Regions from separate parts of the Bacillus sp. NPDC094077 genome, predicted to be linked through region 3. Evidence: riboswitches for the same ligand, from Rfam matches in the RefSeq annotation. Region 3 holds a riboswitch; each other region holds the start of a gene.
What was found. A riboswitch is a leader RNA that binds a small molecule or an ion and turns the genes downstream of it on or off. The one in region 3 is predicted to bind S-adenosylmethionine.
Positions count from the first base shown of each region.

Region 1: another riboswitch for S-adenosylmethionine. It lies ahead of ACQKNR_RS24295 (peptide ABC transporter substrate-binding protein); the one in region 3 lies ahead of ACQKNR_RS20820 (methionine ABC transporter ATP-binding protein).
Region 2: another riboswitch for S-adenosylmethionine. It lies ahead of metK (methionine adenosyltransferase); the one in region 3 lies ahead of ACQKNR_RS20820 (methionine ABC transporter ATP-binding protein).

Region 1 is NZ_JBNNUF010000014.1:42,154-50,124, reverse strand. It holds gene ACQKNR_RS24305 (YhgE/Pip domain-containing protein) at 1-112, shown strand, start outside; gene ACQKNR_RS24300 (ABC transporter substrate-binding protein) at 159-1,799, opposite strand; gene ACQKNR_RS24295 (peptide ABC transporter substrate-binding protein) at 2,182-3,822, opposite strand; SAM riboswitch class I at 3,958-4,062, opposite strand; gene ACQKNR_RS24290 (aldo/keto reductase) at 4,216-5,049, opposite strand; gene proC (pyrroline-5-carboxylate reductase) at 5,051-5,854, opposite strand; gene ACQKNR_RS24280 (GRP family sugar transporter) at 6,066-6,917, opposite strand; gene modB (molybdate ABC transporter permease subunit) at 7,220-7,894, opposite strand; gene modA (molybdate ABC transporter substrate-binding protein) at 7,900-7,971, opposite strand, start outside.
Region 2 is NZ_JBNNUF010000005.1:94,436-102,406, reverse strand. It holds gene ACQKNR_RS14645 (lysophospholipase) at 1-661, opposite strand, end outside; gene ACQKNR_RS14640 (gamma carbonic anhydrase family protein) at 736-1,248, shown strand; gene ACQKNR_RS14635 (phosphatase PAP2 family protein) at 1,391-1,924, shown strand; gene ACQKNR_RS14630 (glycosyltransferase family 4 protein) at 1,937-3,079, shown strand; gene ACQKNR_RS14625 (molybdenum cofactor guanylyltransferase) at 3,362-3,964, opposite strand; gene ACQKNR_RS14620 (MogA/MoaB family molybdenum cofactor biosynthesis protein) at 3,961-4,470, opposite strand; gene ACQKNR_RS14615 (hypothetical protein) at 4,724-4,903, shown strand; gene ACQKNR_RS14610 (hypothetical protein) at 4,910-5,089, shown strand; gene metK (methionine adenosyltransferase) at 5,131-6,330, opposite strand; SAM riboswitch class I at 6,500-6,621, opposite strand; gene pckA (phosphoenolpyruvate carboxykinase (ATP)) at 6,850-7,971, shown strand, end outside.
Region 3 is NZ_JBNNUF010000009.1:189,339-197,309, reverse strand. It holds gene ligA (NAD-dependent DNA ligase LigA) at 1-1,598, shown strand, start outside; gene ACQKNR_RS20840 (CamS family sex pheromone protein) at 1,615-2,811, shown strand; gene ACQKNR_RS20835 (TSUP family transporter) at 2,907-3,677, shown strand; gene pruA (L-glutamate gamma-semialdehyde dehydrogenase) at 3,832-5,379, shown strand; gene ACQKNR_RS20825 (cysteine hydrolase family protein) at 5,630-6,217, opposite strand; SAM riboswitch class I at 6,436-6,540, shown strand; gene ACQKNR_RS20820 (methionine ABC transporter ATP-binding protein) at 6,664-7,683, shown strand; gene ACQKNR_RS20815 (methionine ABC transporter permease) at 7,673-7,971, shown strand, end outside.

The sequences.
Region 1 (7,971 bases), on a different contig from region 3:
GAATATTATTTCATTATTACTTATTATATTAGTTACACAATTGGTAGTGGGAATCACTATAGGTACAAGAGGAATGGTAAAGGGAAGAAGTTCTGTAGCTAAAGAAGTATAAAGTAAAAAAGGTATCCTTCGTGGGATACCTTTTTTACTAGATTTTATTATTTTGCAACTTCTGTCCACTTGTAGTTAAATTCACCGCCGAAGTCAGTTGTTACAAGTCCTTTAATAAATCCACGTTGTAAGTAAGAACGACCTTGTTGATATAAAGGAGCGACAGCACCATCTTGTAATAAGATTTTTTCAGCTTGTTTCATTGCATCCCAGCGTGCTTTTTCATCACCGGCTAAATCTGTTTTTACTTTATGAATTAGCTCGTCGTACTCTTTGTTAGAGTATTTATCGAAGTTATAAGCACTATCTGTTGTAAATAAATCTAAGAATGTAATTGGGTCAGCGAAATCAGGGCCCCAGCCGTCAATTCCGATTTCATAATCACCACTTAATAGTAATTTCAACTGTTGTTTACGTGGTTGTGGTTTTAAATTCACTGTTAATCCATCTAGATTTTTTTCTAATTCACCTTTTAAATATTCACCAGTCTTTTTAGCTAAAGCATTATCACTTGTTAATAGTTCAAGTGTTACTTTGTCAGTACCAAGTTCTTGTTTCGCTTTTTTCCAGTTTTCTTTCGCCAATTTCACATCATCTTTGACTAGGTTTCCGTTTTCTTTACGGAAGTCGTTGCCTTCTGGGCTTTTTGCGAATTTCGCAGGAACCATTCCTTCAGCTGGAACAGCACCGTTATTTAAAATGGTTTCTACGTACGCTTTTTTATTCATTGCTCCGTTAATAGCAAGGCGTGCATGTTGATTTTTTAATACTGCATTTTTCTGGTTTAGTCGTAAAAATTGAATACCGACTTCAGCGCGTTCTTTGAAGTTTGGATCGCTCTTATATTTATCAACAAATTCCGCAGTTAAAGCAACACGATCAATTTGTCCTGAATCATATAAGTTAACTTCTGTAGATTTATCTTTAACGACATTGAAGTTGATTTCTTCTAATTTTACAGTTTTAGCATCCCAATAGTTAGGGTTCTTCTTCAGTTGGAAGCTTTGTTCGTGTTTCCAGTTATCTAATGTGAAAGCCCCATTGTAAATTAAATGATTTGTTTCTAAACCGTATTTATCACCTTGAGATTTTAAGTACTCTTCATTAATTGGTAAGAATGTTGCAAATGTCGTTAAGCTTAAGAAGTAGGGAATAGGACGGTCTAGTTGTACTTCTAAAGTTTTGTCATCAAGAGCTTTGACGCCTAATTGATCAATTGGTAATTGTTTTTGATTTATTTGTTTCGCATTCTTTATATCGAAGAATAGGAATGCATATTCGGCAGCTGTTTCGGGATTTACGGCACGTTGCCAAGCGAAGACAAAGTCTTTTGCTGTAACAGGAGTACCGTTTGACCATTTTGAATCACGAAGATGGAATGTATATTTTGTTTTATCGGGACTAATGTCAACCGACTCAGCGACACCAGGAATAGGTTTATTATCTTCTCCCATTGCATATAAACCTTCAAAAACATTTCGCATTACGTTCATGGATTCCCCATCCGTTGCTTTCGCAACATCCATTGTTGGAATTTCTGAAGCATATGATAAGTTAATTGCCTGTTTATCAGGTGCTTTATCGTTTGCTTTCGCTCCGCTTGCATTTTCTTTATTCCCCCCGCAAGCAGTTAGTAGTAGACTTGCCCCTAAAACAGATGCAACAACAGGTACAACTTTTTTCTTCATTGTTCGTTCCTCCCTAAATGTGTTGTTCGTAACGTCATAATGTCCATGGCTTGAAGTAGCTATAGAAGGAGATAAAACCTATTATGAATATTTGTTTATAGGTAATCAGGTATTCTATATGTATATACATGTTGAATTGTAATCTATCGTTATATGTTTCAACGTAGTAGACATTATATTTTAATAGTGTAATATTTCGTCTCTTTGATTATTTAGAATATTAACACTAGAAATAACTATATGTCAATAATGAAAATAGAGTGTTAATTTCTTGGAATAATATATTGAAAAAGTAGACTCCCTCATATTAAGGGATCTACTTTTAATATATTTTGCAAAAAACAATTGGCGTGGGTGGAAAAACTCCAATTAAAGTTGTATTTTATTTTTCAACTTTTGCCCATTTGAAGTTTAATTGACCTGCAAAGTCCACTTGTACAATTCCTTTCACATAAGAACGTTCTAAATAGGATTCTCCTTTTTGGTAAAGAGGAGCGATAACAGAGTCTTTAAATAATATTTTCTCTGATGCTAGTAATGCATTAAAGCGAGCTTTTTCATCACCAGCTAAAGTAGTTTTAACTTTTTCAATTGTTTCGTCGAACTCTTTATTAGAGTAGTGATCTAAGTTGTAAGGGTTATTCGTTGTAAACAATTCAAGGAATGTAATTGGGTCAGCAAAGTCAGGGCTCCAACCATCAATTCCAATTTCGTAGTCACCTTTTAATAAAAGTGAAACTTGTTGCTTACGTGGTTGAGGTTTTATATTTACTGTTAAGCCATCTAAATTTTTTTCTAATTGTCCTTTTAGGAACTCACCAGTTTTCTTCTCAAGGTCACCATCACTTGTTAATAATTCTAATGTGATTTTTTCAGAACCAAGTTCTTTTTTTGCTTTTTTCCATAATTCTTGTGCAGATTTTGTATCAACCTTTGTTAAATCGCCGTTTGCAGTACGGAAGTCTTTTCCATCAGGACCTTTTGCAAAGTTTTTTGGAACGAGACTATAAGTTGGTGTAGAGCCGTCATTTAATAACGTATTTACAAAGGATTTTCGATCAATTGTTTGATCAATTGCTTGGCGTGCAGAAACGTTTTGAAGTACTTTGTTTTGTTGATTCATACGTAAAAATTGTACTCCTACGTTCGGACGTTCTTTAAAGTTAGCATCCTTTTTATATTTATCAACGAAGTCAGATGTTAGTTTTATACGGTCTAATTGTTTTGACTCGAATAAATTCACTTCGGTTGATTTTTCTTTTACGACGTTAAAATTGATTTCTTCCAGTTTGACATTATCTTTATCCCAGTAGGTAGGATTTTTCTTAAATTTAAAACTTTGTTCATGTTTCCAATCGCTTAGTGTAAAAGCCCCGTTGTACAAAATTGTATTATCTTCTAAAGCGTACTTATCACCTTGTGCTTTAAAGAATTCTTCGTTAATTGGTAGAAATGTTGGGAACGCTGTTAAGCTAATAAAATATGGAACAGGGCGCTCTAATTCTACCTCAAACGTATGGTCATCAACTGCTTTTACACCAAGTTGATCGGCTGGAAGCTCTTTGTTGTTAATTTTTGTTGCGTTTTTAATATCAAAGAATAGAAATGCATATTCAGAGGCTGTTGCTGGATCGACAGCTCTTTGCCAAGCAAAGACAAAATCTTTCGCTGTAACAGGAGTACCGTTTGACCATTTTGAATCTCGTAAATGGAATGTGTATTTCGTTTTATCACCACTTACTTCATGAGATTTTGCAACGCCAGGGACAGGTTTGTTACCTTCACCAAGATTATACAAACCTTCAAATACGTTTCTCATTACTTGACCAGAATCAGTATCTGTAGCACGAGCTGTATCCATTGTTCGTATTTCAGTAGGTGAAGATAAGTTTAAAACCTGTTTACTAGGTACCTCGTCTTTTGCATTTGCTCCGCTAGCTTCGTTTTTATAACTACCGCAACCAGTTAATAAAATACTTACTCCTACAACTGATGCGATACCGGGTACAAACTTCTTTTTCATTTGATTTTCCTCCTAAATAATTAATAAGATTGGATGATGATGAGGGAAATGAAAAATAAAAAATCCCTCTTTTCGTATTGAGAAAGAGGGATTTTTACGTACAAGTTATGCACCCGTATATAAACGAAGTCCCTCATTCTATCTTTCAAGCATAAAGCTTGCAGGAAGTGGCACAGTATTCAAAATGAACCTGCTGCCGAGGTTTCAAAGGGCCAGTCCCTCCACCTCTCTTGATACAATGAGTAAACGAATAAATTTTATTAAATTTTTGTGTTTCTTTGATAATTCAAAATCTTACACCTTGAAGAATGAAGTGTCAATCGAATGAAATATAATTTAAATTTTCAGTTTTTTTGAAATAGAAAACCACTGCATATGGCAGTGGTTTTCCTACTAGAAGTTAAAGTTATCTGGATCCGGACCAACGCGATGATTTTCATTTAAAGCTTGAATTGTACTCATATCATCAGCACTTAATTCAAAATCGAATATATTTGCATTTTCAATAATGCGATGTTCTTTAATAGATTTAGGGATTGTTACAACTTCATTTTGTAGATCCCAGCGTAAAATAACTTGTGCAGTTGATTTATTATATTTTGTTGCAATTTCTTGTAATGTTGGGTTATCCAGTAGTTGCCCTTGCATTAATGGTGACCAAGCCTCAAGCTGGATGTTATGTTCTTTACAGAAAGTATGCAATTCTTCTTGCGTTAAACGTGGGTGGTATTCTACTTGGTTAACCATTGGCTTAATTTCAGCGATTTTAAATACGTCTTGCAAATGGTGAATATGGAAATTGCTCACACCGATAGCACGAACACGGCCATTTTTATAAAGCTGCTCTAGTGCTTTCCACGATTCAGTATACTTTCCTTTTACAGGCCAATGTACTAAATATAAATCTAAATATTCTAGGCCTAATTTTTCTAAAGTAGTTTCAAATGCTTGAAGTGTTGATTCGTAACCTTGATCGCTATTCCATACTTTTGAAGTGATGAACAACTCTTCACGAGGAATACCAGATTCGCGAATTGCTTGACCAACGCCTTCTTCATTTTTATAGATTGCAGCTGTATCGATGCTGCGGTATCCATTTTTAATTGCTGCTTTTATAGAATCAATTACTTCTGATCCATCTTCTATTTTAAAAACACCTAAACCGAACCAAGGCATTTTCACACCATTATGTAATGTTGTATAGTCTTTTAAACTAGCTAAACTCATATTATTTCCCCCTAGCTTTTCTATTTGTTGCTTCTACCGCTTGTTGAATTGCTTCTGAAAAATTATATTCATATAAAGCTTTAAGACCTTCAGCTGTTGAACCTCCTGGTGTTGTTACTTGTTCACGGAGGTTAGCTGGATCTTGTGTTTGTTCAAGCATAGAAGCAGAGCCAGAGATCATTTGAATGACAAGGTGTTTTGCGGTTGCTTCATCGACTCCATAACTTTTTGTTGCTTCAATTAAGCTTTCAGCAAAGTAATAAAGGAAGGCTGGTGCACTTCCAGTAACTGCAGTAAGTTGATGAACTTCTTCTTCAGTGCAAAGTTGTGAAGTACCAATGCCTCTTACAAGCAGTTGTAAAGTTTCTTGATGCATCTCGTTTACGGATTGTCCCGTCGTATATAAGGAGATAGACTTTCCGATTTCAGCAGCTGTATTTGGCATAATCCAAGCAACGGGTGTGCCTTGAGGAAGTCTTTCTTCTAAATAAGATGGTCCGATTCCGGCAGCTACTGTTACGACAAATTGGTTGGTTAGAAGAGGAGATAACTCCTTTAATAACTGTTCATGTGCAGCAGGTGGCATCGCTAAAACAATCGTATCAACAGATGCAATATGCTGCTTCCAATCTGTAGTGATGGACACATTATATCGTTGTTGTAATTGCTCTAGCTTTTCTGCGTTACTTCGGTTGGAAACGATAATTTCTTCGATGTATTCTTTGCTTGTTTTAAGTAATCCGGAAAATATAGCTTCTGCCATACGACCGGCACCAATAAATAAAATTCGATGTTTATTAAGCATATCCTTTATTCCTTTCTAGTAGAGATATGTTATAAAAAACGATACCATTTTCAAGAGAATTTTGTAAAAAGAAAAGGCTTATAGCGAAAAGAATGAAATTGGAGGGAGGAGGATTGATACAAAAAGGTTATAAAGATTATTATATTTGAAAAATAGTTGTAATTAAAAACCCCTGAAGTAGTTATACTTCAGGGGTTAATAGATTATAAGTTTATGATTTTGTCATACCAAGCAATACAGCGCCACCGATAATTAAAACACTACCTAGTGCAATAAAGATCATTTGGCGTTTTGTTTTCTTTTCACCTAAGAAGACAATCGCACCGAATGTTGAGATAACGATTCCAGTTTGAGATAATGGGAAGCTTGTCGCAACTCCGACACGTGGTAAGGAAAGAAGTAAGAATAAGTTTCCTGTTCCCCATAGTAAACCAGATAAAGCATTACGAATTGCATATTTGTTAAAAGGTTTATGTTTAGATGTCAGTACAACTGCCCCAACAAACATACCAACTGCTTGTGGTAAAATAGCAGACCAACCATCGATATTATACCAACGAATAATAATTACATATACAAGATAGCCGAAAGTAGAAACAATTAAAGTTAGAAGTCCTTTTTTCAATTGTCCTGGTGGCTGTGCATTTTCTTTATCATCTAATGATGTGAATACAACACCAACTACAATTAATAGGATTGCAATCGTTCCCAGAATGATCGTTGTTGTAGTAGTCCACTCACGGAAAGCGATAACCCCAAAGATAGAAGTTGCAACAAGTTGCATACCAGTAGAAATCGTTACAGTCGTTGAAACACCTAGTTTCTCAACTGTTTTTAATTGGTTTACTTGTCCTAAAGCCCAGAATAAACCTGAAATAAAACCGACAATTAGGATTGTCATTGTTAAAGCTGGTTGAGTAAATACATACATAATTGTTGCAAAGAATAGAGCACCGATTGTCATACCTACCGTTTGGCTATATGCACCACCGCCCATTTTTACGCTTACTAATAAGATGTTTCCCCATGCAATTGCAGGAAGAAGCGCTAATAAAATGTCCATTACAAGACTCCCTTCATTTTGCTATACCAATATAATTACATATTGTTCTAACGATCGGTAATTTCCCACTAATAGAGTAGAAGATTACCGATCGCTAAAACCGAATGAAGAATTTCACGTTATAAATGCGTTTTCATTTCTTCATCTTTTCAAACACCTCCATATAATAACAGGAAACCACCCATTTTAGAAAGTAAATTCAAATAGAATGTATATTTAAATAAAAAGTAAAATTCAGTCATTTTTTGACGGTAGTTTTTATTTCCTAAGAAATAAAAAAACAGCCTTTGTCGAAAGCTGTTTTAAGGGTTAGTAATTCTTTTATTAATAAGCTGAATACATAGCAGAAATAGGAGTGACATACTAATAGTGATAATTACAAGTGTCCAAGCGAGCTGCATATTACTTGCATCAATGGCCATGTAAATTGCTGTTGGGATTGTCTGTGTTTTCCCTGGAATGTTCCCAGCAAACATGAGTGTAGCACCAAATTCTCCTAGTGCACGAACAAAGCTTAAAATCATACCGCTTAGTAGTGCGGGAAATGCAAGCGGAAGTGTAACGTGTAGAAAAACTTGATATTCACTTGCGCCAAGATCGCGAGCACCCTCTTCAATTTGTATATTTGCGACAGAAAATCCTGTTTTCGCTGATTGATACATGAGCGGAAATGCAACAACGGTAGAAGCGATGATAGCAGCAGTAGATGTGAACATAATGGACTGCTGAAATAATGATTCGATCCACATTCCAATCGGGCTGTTTTTTCCAAAAATGATAATGAGAAAAAAGCCGATTACAGTTGGCGGAAGTACCATTGGTAATAAGAAAATAGTTTCTAGTATTACTTTATATCGCCATGAGGAGCGTGCTAGCGACCGGCCGATAATCGTTCCTAAAATTGTGACGATAATGGTGGCGCATGCAGCTACTCGTAAAGATAGAAAGACGGGTGACAAAATAGCATCAAAGCTCATGGCAATTATGATAGGACTGTAAATCCATATTTCTTAAAGATAGATTGTGCATCTTTTGACTGCAAATATTCATAAAA
Region 2 (7,971 bases), on a different contig from region 3:
CATTATCAAACCACATGCGGACACGTGTTTTATCTACAAGTTTATCCTCACATGCTTGCATTAGCAAGAGCGGAACATCTGGAAAATCGTCTATTTTCTTATGAGCAATTTCGATAGACTTAATCAATTCACTATACCAACGTACTGATACTTTGCGCAAGAACAATGAATCATTCTCCATCGCATCTCTCACTTCATGATTACGTGTTGACATTTCCACTGTAAGATTCGTTGCAAATTGCAATTTTGGAGCAATAACATTTAATATTTTTGAAGCAGCTCGAAGCGGGGCAGAAGGTCCAGCTAATACGCCTAAACATGGCGAACTTAAAATAATACCATCTACATCCTCCCTCTTCGTTTCTTGCATCATACGAATGACGATAAGGCCGCCCATACTATGACCGAATAGAAAGATAGGTAATCGGTACTTTCTTGCTTCTTTCACCCATAATTTAACTTCCTCTATGTATTCATCAAATGAATCAATATGTCCTCTATTTCTCGAAGTCGTTCCATGTGACGGAAGATCTCCCATGACGACGTGGTAGCCGATATGATTCCACATTTCCGCAACGGCTTCGTAACGTCCGTGGTATTCCATTGCGCCGTGCACGATAACAACTACGGCTTTCGCTTCCTCTGCTTCATAATTCCACATACGGTCCTCCTCCATTTCACTCTTTTTCATAATTTGATACACTAAAACTAGTCTCTAGGAAAGGAAGGCTTTACATGATATATCCTTACAAAGAAAAAAATCCGAAAATTGCGAGTAGCGCTTTTATCGCTGACTACGTTACCATTACAGGCGATGTTTCCATTGGGGAGGAATCAAGTATTTGGTTTAATACAGTCATCCGTGGTGATGTATCACCGACAATAATTGGTGACCGAGTAAATGTACAAGATCAATGTACACTCCACCAAAGCCCTCAGTATCCTCTTATTTTAGAAGATGACGTTACAGTTGGGCATCAAGTTATTTTACATAGCTGTCACATTAAAAAAGATGCTTTAGTTGGAATGGGATCTATTATATTAGATGGTGCTGAAATTGGCGAAGGAGCCTTTATCGGCGCTGGAAGCCTCGTTTCACAAGGTAAGAAAATTCCACCGAATACGTTAGCTTTCGGTCGCCCTGCTAAGGTCATTCGTGAATTAACAGAAGAAGACCGTCAAGACATGGAGCGCATACGCACACAATACGTTGAAAAAGGACAATATTATAAATCGTTACAAAAATGATTTTACCGCTGCCATAGTACTGGCAGCTTTTTTATAAAAAAACTAACTTTTTCTTTACAAAACATTATTACTCCCTCAACAATATCTTATTAAAATAAAGCTAATATCTCCATATATATGTAGATGAGGGAGGAGAATTTTCATGAAGGTCAGCGGATTATATAAAGTAGAGTGTTACATTTTCAAAGGTATTAACCGCTACTTTGATCAAAAAACATTAAATATCTTTTTCAGCAACATTACCCATATAGGTGGTGCCACTTTCTCCATTGCACTTACACTTTTCTTTTTAATTTTCGCAAAAGGGACTTTGAACCAAGCTGCAATTGCAACCGCTATTTCTTTAGCAATTAGCCATATTCCTGTGCAAATATTAAAAAGGTGGTATCCACGAAAACGTCCTTATTTAACAATTCAAGATGCAAAATATCCGGTACATCCATTAAAAGACCACTCTTTCCCGTCTGGTCATACAACGGCTGTTTTCTCTGTCTTCATTCCATTTATTTGCTATAATCTAAACTTACTTGTTTTTCTATTACCGTTAGCACTATGCGTCGGTATTTCTCGTATTTATTTAGGGCTTCATTATCCGTCAGATGTATTCGTCGGTATGTGCCTCGGCACTTGCTCTGGCATCATCTCTTTTTATCAATTCATCCCACTTTTCACATAAAGGAGCGATATGATGAGAGTCGCCATATTTACCGATACTTTTACACCACAAGTCAATGGGGTTGCGAAAACACTGGAACGATTAACACGATATTTTCAGAAAGAAAATATCGCCTATTCTATTTTTGCCCCTCAGCATACGGCTGAAGATAATTTCGTAGCAAATGTAAACAAAATGAGAAGTATCCCGTTAACAATATTATATCCAGAATGTCGCTTTTCTTTTCCTACTCCGCGCATTAAACGGGAACTTCTTGCCTTTAAACCTGATATTATTCACATTGCCACACCTTTCAACATGGGACTTTGTGGATTGTATTATGCAAAAAGGTTAGACATCCCAGTTGTCGGTTCTTATCATACTGATTTCGACGCCTATTTACGTTATTACAAAATCGAATTCCTCTCCAATATGCTCTGGAACTATTTAAAATGGTTTCATAGTCATATGCAAAAAAATTTTGTTCCTTCCTCTGAAACATTACATCAATTAAAAAATAAAGGCTTTCAACACCTCTCTATTTGGGGACGTGGTGTAGATTGCACACTCTTTCATCCAGCTTATAATACAGACCTATTCCGAAAAAAATATAATATTACAGCGAAGTATGTTCTTTCCTATGTTGGACGGATTGCCCCTGAAAAAGATATTGATACACTACAAGATCTTATCGTTAAAACGACACATACTCGAAACGACATTCATTGGCTCATCGCCGGAGACGGTCCTCTGGCAACAAGTTTACGTGCAGCTGTTCCGCAAACAAATGTCACCTTTACTGGCTATTTACAAGGTGCGGACTTAGCTGAAGCATACGCTTGCTCTAACATAATGGTATTTCCATCATCTACTGAAACGTTCGGAAATGTTGTACTTGAATCACTTGCATGCAGTACACCTGTTATTGGTGCAAATCGTGGCGGGGTTAAAAATATTATTATAGATGGAAAAACGGGAATTCTTTGTACACCAAAAGATGCAAATTCATTTCTATCCTCCATTTATTCTTTATTGCAAAATGAAGAGAAACTTATGCAAATGGGAATAGCAGCTTCATCTTATGCGAAATCAAAAAGCTGGGATGAGATCTTTCGTGGCTTACTTAATCAATATGAAGAAGTCCTTCAGCATACCGCATCAGAGTTACTCGCTTAAACAGAAAAACTCCCTTCAAAAAACGAAGGGAGTTTATTATACACAGTTATAAATTTTAGTTTAATAAATGATACACAAGGTGAAATACCACGTTGTTTCTATATTCATTATAACAAAAATAAACATAACTAAACAGACTTGTAATAAAAACCCATAAAAATTAATATATGGTTATACAATATTTTTACTGTATAATGATTTTAAGAAATTCCCCTTAAAATCAACTTATTCACATACCTTTATACAGCAATTGTTCCCCAATTCTGTATATCAAAAAACCTTTCATTCATTTGAAAGTTTTTTTTGAGCCTGTACATATTCTTCTTTCGTATTCACATTTATAAACCAATCCGAATTCACTTTCAAACCTTCTCCAGCAACATACTTCACATTACATTGTGATAAAAGTTGCCCCATACTTCTTTTTTCTTCCTGAAGCAAAGCATAAATCTTTTCTTTCACGCGGTTATGATAAGCTGCAAGTAACGGCTGTTTTCTTCCATTAATAATAGGTACAATCGCATCATACTCATCACTCGTTTGTTCTAATAAAATAGTAAACCATTCTTGTGAAACATTTGGTGCATCACAAGGCATAATAGCGTACCAATCTGCTTCTATGTATTCCATTCCTGATACAATTCCAGCAAGTGGTCCATTTCCTTTATAGTGCGGAATATCTTCTATAACAGGAACTTGTACGAATTGCCCTACTCGCTCTTTTATATCGGAATGACTAATGACTACAACTTCTTGCAACACAGTTTTCATTACTTTCAAAATATGTTCAATAAAAGTACTCCCTTGCCAGCTCGCTAACGCTTTCGGTTCACCGAATCTACTCGACATACCACCTGCTAATATAATTCCAGCAAACTTACTCATTGGCGATGCAGCTCAAATGTAATATGACCTAATTCCGGTAAAATCAACTTATTCATCGCAAGGCGAACTGCTCCGCTAGACCCTGGCATTGAGAAGACTACTTTACGCCCAATGGTACCGCCGATCGCTCTACTTAACATCGCACTACTTCCGATATCTTCTAAATAACTAATCATGCGGAACAACTCACCAAATCCGACAATTTCTTTATCTAATAGAGCTGATACTGCTTCAATCGTTACATCACGCTTCGTAATACCAGTACCACCATTTGTTAATACAACATCTACATCTTCCCTATGATAACCAGCTAACACTGCTTGCTGAATACTTTCTTTATCATCTTTTACAATTTCATAAGCTGTGACTATATGCCCCGCCTCTTTTAACAGTTCGTGTAATAGCTGTCCGCTCTTATCTGTCTCTTCCGTACGTGTATCAGAAATCGTTACAATCTTGCAACACACTTCTTTTGGAGCTTGTTTTTTATGTTCAGTTACACTCATTTTTTCATCTTTCCTTTCTTAAAGACTTTTCTTCATTTTATCATACATATCTTTACACAATTATGTATGAAGTCCACAGTGCATCATGATACAATATAAGTATATACACCCACAAAAAGGAAAATAAAAACATCCTTTCCTATACCCTTAGACTTCACATCATTAGCTAGCCTTTAACTTTTCTTATATTTTCCACATAGTGGAATTCAATTTTAAAAATTGCACTACCAAATAAATCGGAGGTCTACATATTATGGAACTGTATAAAAAATTAACAACAACATTCATCCTCTTATTTATAGCTTCCATCACTGTTGGTTTTTCTCTAAAAGGAGCAATTCCATACGCTACATTAGTAAGTATTATATTCGCAACGCTATTTTTACTAAGCAGTGCCTTTTGCGCGGGTAAAGCACGTCAAATGAAAGGTTGATTACATATGTTCCAGAAGAAACCGATAGTTTGTAAATCATGTGAAAAAGAAATACAAACATATGAAAAAGCATGGATTCATATGCCATTCCCAGCAAGTGGTATGACTAATATGAAAAAGTATATTGAGCTAGACGGAGAAGTGTATTGTAGCTCATGCATTCAAATCATAAGTAAAACGAAATAAAAAAAGCTTTGCGCTCACCGCGCAAAGCTTTTCTTCATATATTATAGACTAGCTTGCTCTTTTAAAGCTGCAGCTTTGTCTGTACGTTCCCATGAAAGATCTACATCAGTACGTCCGAAGTGGCCGTAAGCTGCTGTTTGTTTGTAAATTGGGCGACGTAAGTCTAGCATTTTAATAATACCAGCTGGGCGAAGATCGAAGTTGTTACGAACTAGTTCTACTAATACGTCTTCAGATACTTTACCAGTGCCGAATGTATCAACTGAAATTGATACCGGTTGCGCTACGCCAATTGCGTATGCAAGTTGTACTTCTGCTTTATCAGCAAGACCAGCTGCTACGATGTTTTTCGCAACATAACGAGCTGCATATGCTGCAGAACGGTCAACTTTTGTTGCATCTTTACCAGAGAATGCACCGCCACCGTGGCGAGCGTATCCACCGTAAGTATCAACGATGATTTTACGTCCTGTTAAACCAGCATCACCTTGTGGTCCACCAATTACGAAGCGGCCAGTTGGGTTAATGAAGAATTTTGTTTCTCCATCCATTAATTCTGCTGGTACTACAGCTTTAATTACGTGCTCTTTTAAGTCACGATCGATTTCTTCCCATGTAACATCTGGGTGATGTTGTGTAGAAATTACAATTGTATCGATACGTACTGGTTTACCATTTTCATCATACTCAACTGTAACTTGCGTTTTTCCATCCGGACGTAGGTATGATAATGTATCATCTTTACGTACTTCAGTTAAACGGCGAGCTAATTTGTGAGCAAGCGAGATTGGAAGTGGCATTAACTCTTGTGTTTCATTACATGCGAAACCAAACATTAAACCTTGGTCTCCTGCACCAATTGCCTCAATCTCAGCGTCAGTCATTTGACCTTCGCGTGCTTCTAGCGCTTGGTCAACACCCATAGCGATGTCAGCAGATTGCTCATCGATAGATGTTAAAACTGCACAAGTTTCTGCATCGAATCCGTATTTTGCGCGTGTGTAACCAATGCCTTGAATTGTTTCACGAACGATTTTCGGAATGTCTACGTAAGTAGAAGTCGTAATTTCCCCCGCTACCAATACTAAACCAGTTGTTACAGTTGTTTCACAAGCTACACGTGCATTTGCGTCTTTTGATAAGATCGCATCTAAAATTGAATCAGAAATTTGGTCACAAATTTTATCTGGATGTCCTTCAGTTACAGACTCAGATGTGAACAGATGACGTTTTTTTGTCATGTGGTAAACCTCCCTACAGTAATTGTATATATTGTACGGAACTCATCCTTAATTTGCCACAGATTGCGACATACATTTATTCTCCCACACAAGCATACAGAAAAACCTTTCCTACTTTACATAGAGGAAAGGTTTAATTTGCTACTTGCATACTGCTTTTTGCCCTTCGCTCTTATCGTTCGAGACCTGTAGCCTCGCACAGGTTTTAGCACCTATTCACTTGTGTTTACCAATACAAGTGAGGTTGCTGGGCTTCATCGGGCCTGTCCCTCCGCCAGCTCGGGATAAGAGAGTATCCGTCCCAACCTATACTAAAGAAATGATATTCATTTGTCAATTAATATTCATATTTTCCTGAAAGTTTTTCTCAATACGGATAAAATGAAATATTAATAAGGAAATAATGCATTCACACAAACAAAAAGAAATAAATAGTATACATTATTTATATAATTGTGTTATACTCTTGTTGGGGATTACGAGAAATATTTCATTAAATGAAAAGGATGGTATATAAATATGAGTACTGTGAATGTCCAAATTGGTTTACACGAATTATTGAACGGAAGCAATGCACAGATTCAACTAAGTGTTCCGCAATTAGTGGAAAAAGTATTAATGCGAAATGAAGGGAAATTAACTTCTACTGGTGCCGTTTCTGCTTCAACAGGAAAATATACAGGACGTTCTCCTAAAGATAAATTTATTGTGAAAGAAGCATCGGTTGCTGACAAAATTGCTTGGGGAGCTGTGAACCAACCGATTTCTGAAGAACATTTTAATAAATTATATACAAAAGTTTTAGAATACTTAAAAGAAAAAGAAGAGTTATTCGTCTTCAAAGGATTTGCAGGCGCTGACCGTAACTATCGCCTACCAATTCAAGTTATTAACGAATATGCATGGCACAATTTATTCGTGCATCAATTATTCATCCGTCCAACTGAAGAAGAATTAACAACTCATGAGTCAGAGTTCACGATTGTTTCTGCACCAAACTTCAAAGCAGATCCAGCTATTGACGGTACAAACTCTGAAGCATTCATTATGGTTTCATTCGAAAAACGTATCGTACTAATTGGTGGTACAGAATATGCTGGAGAAATGAAAAAATCAATCTTCTCTATTATGAACTTCTTACTACCTGAACAAGATATTCTTTCTATGCATTGCTCTGCAAACGTAGGTGAAGAAGGCGACGTAGCACTATTCTTCGGTTTATCTGGAACAGGTAAAACAACTTTATCTGCTGATCCAAACCGTAAATTAATCGGTGATGATGAGCATGGTTGGTCTGATAACGGTGTATTCAATATTGAAGGCGGTTGCTATGCAAAATGCGTAAACCTTTCTCACGAGAAAGAGCCACAAATTTTCGATGCAATCAAATTTGGTTCTGTTTTAGAAAACGTTATCATTAATGACCAAACGCGTATCGCAGACTATAACGATACTACTTTAACAGAAAATACACGTGCTGCATACCCTATGCATGCGATTGACAATATCGTACTGCCAAGTGTTGCAGGACATCCAAATACAATTATTTTCTTAACTGCTGATGCATCTGGCGTATTGCCTCCAATCAGTAAGTTATCAAAAGAGCAAGCTATGTACCATTTCTTAAGTGGTTACACTAGT
Region 3 (7,971 bases):
GTGATGGTGTAACTGGGGAAGATATTACCCAAAACTTAAAAACGATTAAAGCTATCCCGCTTCGTTTAAATGAAGAAGTAACGTTAGAAGCACGAGGCGAGGCTTATATGCCGAAGCGTTCATTTGTTAAGTTAAATGAAGAAAAAGAGCAAAATGGTGAAGATGTATTTGCGAATCCGCGTAATGCGGCAGCAGGTTCGATACGCCAACTTGATCCGAAAATTGCAGCAAAGCGTAACCTATCTATGTTTGTGTATGGTCTTGCGAATGTAGAAGAAAAAACAATTCTATCGCATAGTGAATCGCTTGATTTCTTAGGCGAGCTCGGATTTAAAACAAATCCAAATCGCCGTACATGTGAATCAATCGAAGAGGTTATAGCTTATGTAGAAGAATGGCAGGAAAAACGTCCTCATCTTGATTATGAGATTGATGGAATCGTTATAAAAGTAGATGATGTTGCTCTTCAAGAAAGTTTAGGAACTACAGCAAAGAGTCCAAGATGGGCGATTGCTTATAAATTCCCAGCTGAAGAAGTTGTAACGAAATTAACGGGGATTGAATTAAGTGTTGGCCGCACAGGGGTTGTAACACCGACTGCAGAGTTAGAGCCGGTGCGAGTGGCCGGTACTATCGTTCGCCGAGCCTCTTTACATAATGAGGATTTAATTCGTGAAAAAGATATTCGAATTGGTGACTACGTTGTTGTGAAAAAGGCAGGGGACATTATTCCTGAAGTTGTGAACGTTATTTTTGATAAGCGTACTGGTGAGGAAGAAGAATACCGCATGCCAACGCATTGCCCAGCATGTGAGAGTGAACTAGTTCGTTTAGAAGAAGAGGTTGCACTTCGTTGTATAAATCCAACTTGTCCGGCTCAAATTCGTGAAGGGTTAATTCATTTCGTTTCAAGGAATGCAATGAATATTGATGGACTGGGAGAGCGTGTAATTACACAGCTCTTTGATGCAGATTATATCCGTACGTTTGCAGATTTATATGCATTGACGAAAGAACAATTACTACAGTTAGAGCGTTTTGGTGAAAAATCAGCAACAAATTTAGTACAAGCAATTGATAATTCGAAGGAAAACTCATTAGAGCGATTACTATTTGGTCTTGGAATTCGCCACGTCGGAGCGAAAGCAGCACGTACATTTGCGGAGCATTTTGAAACGATGGATGCGCTTGTGAAGGCAACGGAAGAAGAACTGAAAGCAATTAATGAAATTGGCGAAAAAATGGCTCAATCCGTTGTGACATATTTTGATAATGAAGACGTATTAGAGCTATTACAACAGTTTAAAGAGTATGGCGTGAACATGACATACAAAGGTATAAAAAGTGCAGATTTACAAAATGTTGAATCTTACTTCGCAGGAAAAACGGTTGTCTTAACAGGTAAGCTAGAAGTTATGGGACGAAGTGAAGCGAAGAAAAAGATTGAAGCACTAGGTGGGAAAGTAACAGGAAGTGTTAGTAAAAGTACGGATTTAGTTGTTGCAGGTGAAGCAGCAGGTTCGAAATTAGCACAAGCGGAGAAACATAGTATTGAGGTTTGGAATGAAGAGAGGTTCTTACAAGAGCTAAATAAGTAAGAGGTGCAAACTTACCATGAAAAAAATAGCATTAGCGGTATTAAGTCTTGGCTTACTTGTAAGTGGGTGTAGTGCAGGTGCCGATAAAGATGAAAAAGTGGTTGAGAAATCGGGGAAAGCAAAAGAGCAAGCAATCGTCCCGAAGTACTCTATTTCGGATGAATATTATAAGACGACTGTTCCATTTGACGCAGGATCTGCACGTGGTTTAGTTGTACAAGGATTAAATAGTCGTCTTGATATAGATGAATTTGAAACAGGATTAATGCGTATTGCGAAAGAATCATTTAGTACGAAAGATTATTTCTTTAAAGGTGGCAGCGTTCTAGATGCTCAAACTGTACAAATGCTTGTCAAAAGAAAGCGTACAGATGCCGAACAAAAAGAGCTAGAGGACAAATTAAAAAAAGATGCGGTTAAATTTCCGAACATAGGGCTAAATCCAGCGCTAAGTGAAGGATCCGAATCACTAGAAGTAAAAAATAAAAAAAATCCAATATATATTTCAAATATTTTAGAGCATGATTATTATGTGAAAAAAGGCGAGAAAGATGTTGAACGTGGTGGCATCGTAGTTGGGTTAGCGATGAATTCAGTTCAGTATTTTAATGAAGAGCATGGTTATCCGCGTGAGGCTAAAATTGAGGAAGAAAAAATGTTAGCTGAAGGGAAAAAAATGGCGCAAGAAATCTTGAAAGTCATGCATCAAAAAGACGCTAGCACAAAAAATGTTCCAATTACATTTGCGATTTATCGTCAGGCTCCAAAGTCTTCACTCGTGCCAGGAAATTTTGTTTCTTATGCTAATGTGGAAAAAGGTAGTGACACGGTTGAGGATTGGAAACAAATTAACGAGAAATATTATTTGTTCCCATCTGAACAAGCGAAAACGGATAATAAGCGTGAAGATCTTGCGAGAATATCAAACTTTAAAGCGAAACTAAGCGATTATTTCCAAGGTGACTATACGGCTGTTATTGGTACTGGTATGTATAAAGACGATGAATTAAAAGAAATGAAGCTTGAAATTCCTGTCCAGTTTAATGGGAAAGCGGAAATAATTGGTTTTACACAATATGTAGCAGGACTTGTTATGGAATACTTCCCGAATTACATGAAAGTACAAGTAACGATTAAATCTGTAGAACGTCCGGAAGCTATTATTATACGTGAAGCGAAGCAAGATGAACCGCTTGTGAAAATTTTAGATTAAAGATGAGAGCTGTTCCTTTATGGAACAGCTTTTTTTCTTGAAAAATTTTGTTATAATTTTAAATGTTACAAATAAGAGGGTAAGGGGTAAAGGTCATGGACGAACTAAGTCTTCAAGTCATTATTTTATTAATTGCATTTGGGTTTTTAGCAGCTTTTATTGATTCGGTTGTTGGAGGTGGAGGATTAATTTCGCTTCCTGCACTTATGTTTGTTGGCTTATCACCAGCTTCGGCAATTGCAACAAATAAATTAGCTGCAACAATGGGGACGTTCACGAGTGCAATTTATTTTATTCGATCAGGAAAGGTTAATTTTAAAATTGTAGGAAAGTTAATCCCGTTAACTATTGTTGGAGCAGTCGCAGGTGCTTTAGTAGTAAAATTTATTCCGCCGGATATTTTACGTCCATTAGTACTTGTAATGTTGGTGTTTATTGCCATATATATTATTGCGAAAAAGGATTGGGGAAGTGTATCTACCTATAAGAAGATGACGAAAAGGAAAACATTAATGTTTTTCTTTGTTATTTTAATGATAGGGTTTTACGATGGATTTTTTGGACCAGGGACAGGATCCTTTTTAATTTTTGCATTTTTATTAATTGGTTTGGATTTTATTCAAGCGGCAGCATCTGGAAAACTTTTGAACTTTGTTAGTAATATCGTATCTTTAATTACTTTTTTATTTTTAGATATAATCCATTTTGAATACGGTATTATTATGGGATTATCAATGATTTTAGGTGCTTATTTTGGATCAAAGTTTGCGGTTCAAAAAGGCGTTGGATATGTGAGAACTTTATTTTTACTAGTTACTATATTATTGATTGGGAAAAATGTTATGGAATATACTCATATTTTGTAGATTCATACGTATGTATGAATCTCTTTTTTTTGTTATATTTTAAAAATTAATTAATTTTTAAAATATAAGTCTAGGAATATTTGAATAAATCTAAATTATCGTGTAGAATAATGTTGTAAAATGTAAACGTTTTTCTAAGGGGAGGCTAAAAAGAATGGTAGTAGCATACAAACATGAGCCATTTACAGATTTTTCAGTGGAGGCTAACAAATTAGCGTTTGAAGAAGGTTTAAAGAAAGTAGAATCTTATCTTGGACAAGACTATCCATTAATTATTGGGGGAGAAAAAATCACTACAGAAGACAAAATTGTTTCTGTAAACCCTGCAAATAAAGAGGAACTTGTTGGTCGTGTTTCAAAAGCAAGCCGTGAATTAGCTGAAAAAGCAATGCAAGTAGCGGATGAAACATTCCAAACTTGGAGAAAATCAAAACCAGAAATGCGTGCAGACATTTTATTCCGCGCTGCAGCAATCGTTCGTCGTAGAAAACATGAGTTCTCTGCTATCCTTGTAAAAGAAGCAGGTAAACCATGGAATGAGGCAGATGCTGATACAGCAGAAGCAATCGATTTTATGGAATATTATGGTCGTCAAATGTTAAAATTAAAAGACGGTATCCCAGTAGAAAGCCGTCCAATTGAATATAATCGTTTCTCTTACATTCCATTAGGAGTAGGTGTTATCATTTCTCCTTGGAACTTCCCATTCGCAATTATGGCGGGTATGACAACAGCTGCTTTAGTTTCTGGTAACACAGTATTACTAAAACCAGCTAGTACAACTCCTGTAGTAGCAGCGAAATTCATGGAAGTATTAGAAGAAGCTGGCTTACCAGCTGGCGTAGTAAACTTCGTGCCAGGTAATGGTTCTGAAGTTGGTGACTACTTAGTAGATCATCCTCGTACACGTTTTGTTAGCTTCACTGGATCTCGTGATGTAGGTATCCGTATTTATGAGCGTGCAGCGAAAGTAAACCCAGGACAAATCTGGTTAAAACGCGTTATCGCTGAAATGGGCGGTAAAGATACAATCGTTGTTGATAAAGAAGCAGATCTTGAATTAGCAGCTAAATCTATCGTTGCATCAGCATTCGGATTCTCAGGACAAAAATGTTCTGCATGTTCTCGTGCGGTAATCCACGAAGATGTATACGATCATGTATTAAATCGTGCTGTTGAATTAACAAAAGAATTAACAGTTGCTAACCCAGCTGTATTAGGTACAAACATGGGTCCTGTTAATGACCAAGCTGCATTCGATAAAGTAATGAGCTATGTTGCAATTGGTAAAGAAGAAGGTAGAATCTTAGCAGGTGGCGAAGGAGACGATTCTAAAGGCTGGTTCATCCAACCAACAATCGTTGCTGACGTTGCAGAAGATGCTCGCTTAATGAAAGAAGAAATCTTCGGACCAGTAGTAGCATTCTGTAAAGCAAAAGACTTCGATCATGCACTTGCAATTGCAAACAATACAGAATACGGTTTAACAGGAGCGGTTGTTTCTAATAACCGTGACCATATTGAAAAAGCACGTGAAGACTTCCACGTAGGTAACTTATACTTCAACCGTGGATGTACTGGTGCAATCGTAGGTTACCAACCATTCGGTGGCTTTAACATGTCTGGTACAGACTCTAAAGCTGGTGGCCCTGATTACTTAGCACTTCACATGCAAGCAAAAACTACTTCTGAAACTTTATAAGAAATAGCAGAGGAGCTCTTCACAGAATGTGAAGAGCTCCTTTTAAAATTAGAATCCTATATATTACTATTATTCGAAGGGGATGAGCTAAACCCTATTAATAGCGGGATAAACATGTAAATAGAAATAAAGTGACGAGAAAAGTTGATTTATTAGTCACATTTTTTAGTATTCATTTTAAGAATTTCCTGTATAATACAATTTGAAAGAAAATCTATGGTTTGACAAGAAACACTCTTTTCGGTTTTGCTCACCGGAAGGGGTGTTTTTTTGCAGCTAAAAACTCTCCTGTACTCATTACATTTGCGTATACTCCATCCAAACTTGCTAAAATTGCATTATGGATATAAACAGCCGGTATAGTAGCATTTTTAAAAGAAAGATCTTTTGTAGCACAAGCATCATGTATAACGGTACAATGAAAGCCAAAATCAAAAGCAGCCCTTACTGTAGCATCAATACACATATGAGTCATCATCCCGCATATGACGATGTGTTCAATGTCTAAACGTTGTAATTGTTCTAGAAGATTAGTTTCTCGGAAGCTATTTGGATAATGTTTGAGTATAACCGTTTCCTCTCTAAGCGGACGGGCATTTTCGTGAATATGGACACCTTCTGTATTAGGTAGGAAAAAAGTAGCATCATCTTTTATAGCTACATGTTGGATATGAAAAATAGGTTCGTTGTTCACTCTAAAGTGTTGTAATAGCTGACTAGCGTATTCGCTTGCTTCTACTGGATTACGCAATTCCATCTTTCCATTTGGAAAATAATCATTTTGAATATCAACGAGTAAAAGAGCTGTTTTCATATATTTATCTTCCTCCGATTTCATTTTCAAATAATGTTATTCAATTTGTAGAGAAGCATCTCCTTTTTAAAAATATGAGAGAGAAGAATTTTACATCACTTTAAAAATTACAATTTTTTATGAATTTTCATTTGAAAATTGCAATAAAGAAACAATTGATATTTTTCTGAAAAAAAGATATTGACTCTTATTATTCTGAGTTCTATAATGAGAATTAATTAAATGACAATTAAATCGATACATTCTTATCCAGAGAGGTGGAGGGACTGGCCCTACGATACCTCAGCAACGGGTTTTGTAATACCGTGCTAATTCCAGCAAGCCTATAAAGGCTTGAAAGATGAGAAGATGTGAACGAGTACATATAAGTGCTCTCCTTCTTATCTTTATGGTTGATAAGAAGGAGAGCACTTTTTATTTTACCTCGAAAGCTCTACTTCAAGCTTTTACAGCATATAGGAGGGAAGAAAATGATTTCTTTTAATAACGTAAGTAAAGTATATGAATCAGGCGGACAGTCTGTTCATGCGGTGGAGGATGTAACGTTATCAGTTGAAAAAGGTGAAATTTTTGGCATTATCGGATTTAGTGGCGCTGGAAAAAGTACGTTATTACGTCTAGTAAATATGTTAGAGAGACCAACTGCAGGAATGATTTCAATAGATGATAAAGATATTACATCATTATCAACGAAAGAATTACGAAAATTAAGACAAAGAATCGGGATGATTTTTCAAAGCTTTAATTTATTTAATTCAAGAACAGTATTTGGGAATATTGCTTATCCATTAAAGTTAGCGAAAGTGCCAAAGAATGAGATAAAAGAAAGAGTAAATGAACTGCTGAAGTTTGTAGGGCTAGAAGATAAAGCAAACTATTATCCAGAGCAACTATCAGGTGGTCAAAAGCAACGTGTTGGGATTGCTAGGGCACTTGCGACATCACCGGATATCCTTATATGTGATGAGGCAACATCAGCTTTAGATCCGGAAACAACGACAGAAATTTTAAACCTATTAAAGAAAGTAAATCGAGAATATAATTTAACAATTCTTCTTATTACACACGAAATGCACGTTGTGAAAGAAATTTGCCACCGTGTAGCTGTTATGGAGAAAGGGAAAGTAATTGAAGAAGGAAAACTGTTTGATGTTTTCACAAAACCAAAAACAAAGACGACTCAAAACTTTGTACGTTCTGTTATTAATGATCATTTACCGGAAAGTGTTTTAGCGAAAATTCAAAACGGAGGACAGATTTATCGTCTAACATTTACTGGTGAGGAGACAGGGCAGCCGGTACTATCATATATCGCAAAAAACTATAACGTCGATGTAAATGTTCTGTACGGAAATATTATTGAACTCCAAAATGTGCTATTTGGAAATCTTCTTGTAGAGCTACAAGGTGGGCAGAAGGAAATTCAAAAAGCATTACAACATCTAAGGCTGCAAGTGCAGCTGAAGGAGGTAGAAGCTCATGCGAGTTGATTGGAGTATATTTTGGCCTCGCATATTAGATGCGACGGGGGATACCCTCTTAATGGTAATTGTGACCCTTATATTTGCTACAATTCTCGGTATACCTCTAGGTTTACTTCTATATGTAACGAGAAAAGGAAATTTTTTAGAAAATAAATGGGTCTTTTCTATCCTTAATATCATAATTAATACAATTCGTCCGATTCCATTCATTATCTTTTTAGTAGCTTTAAGTCCGCTAACAAGAAGTGTTATCGGAACGACGATTGGAACAGCAGCAGCAATTTTCCCAATGAC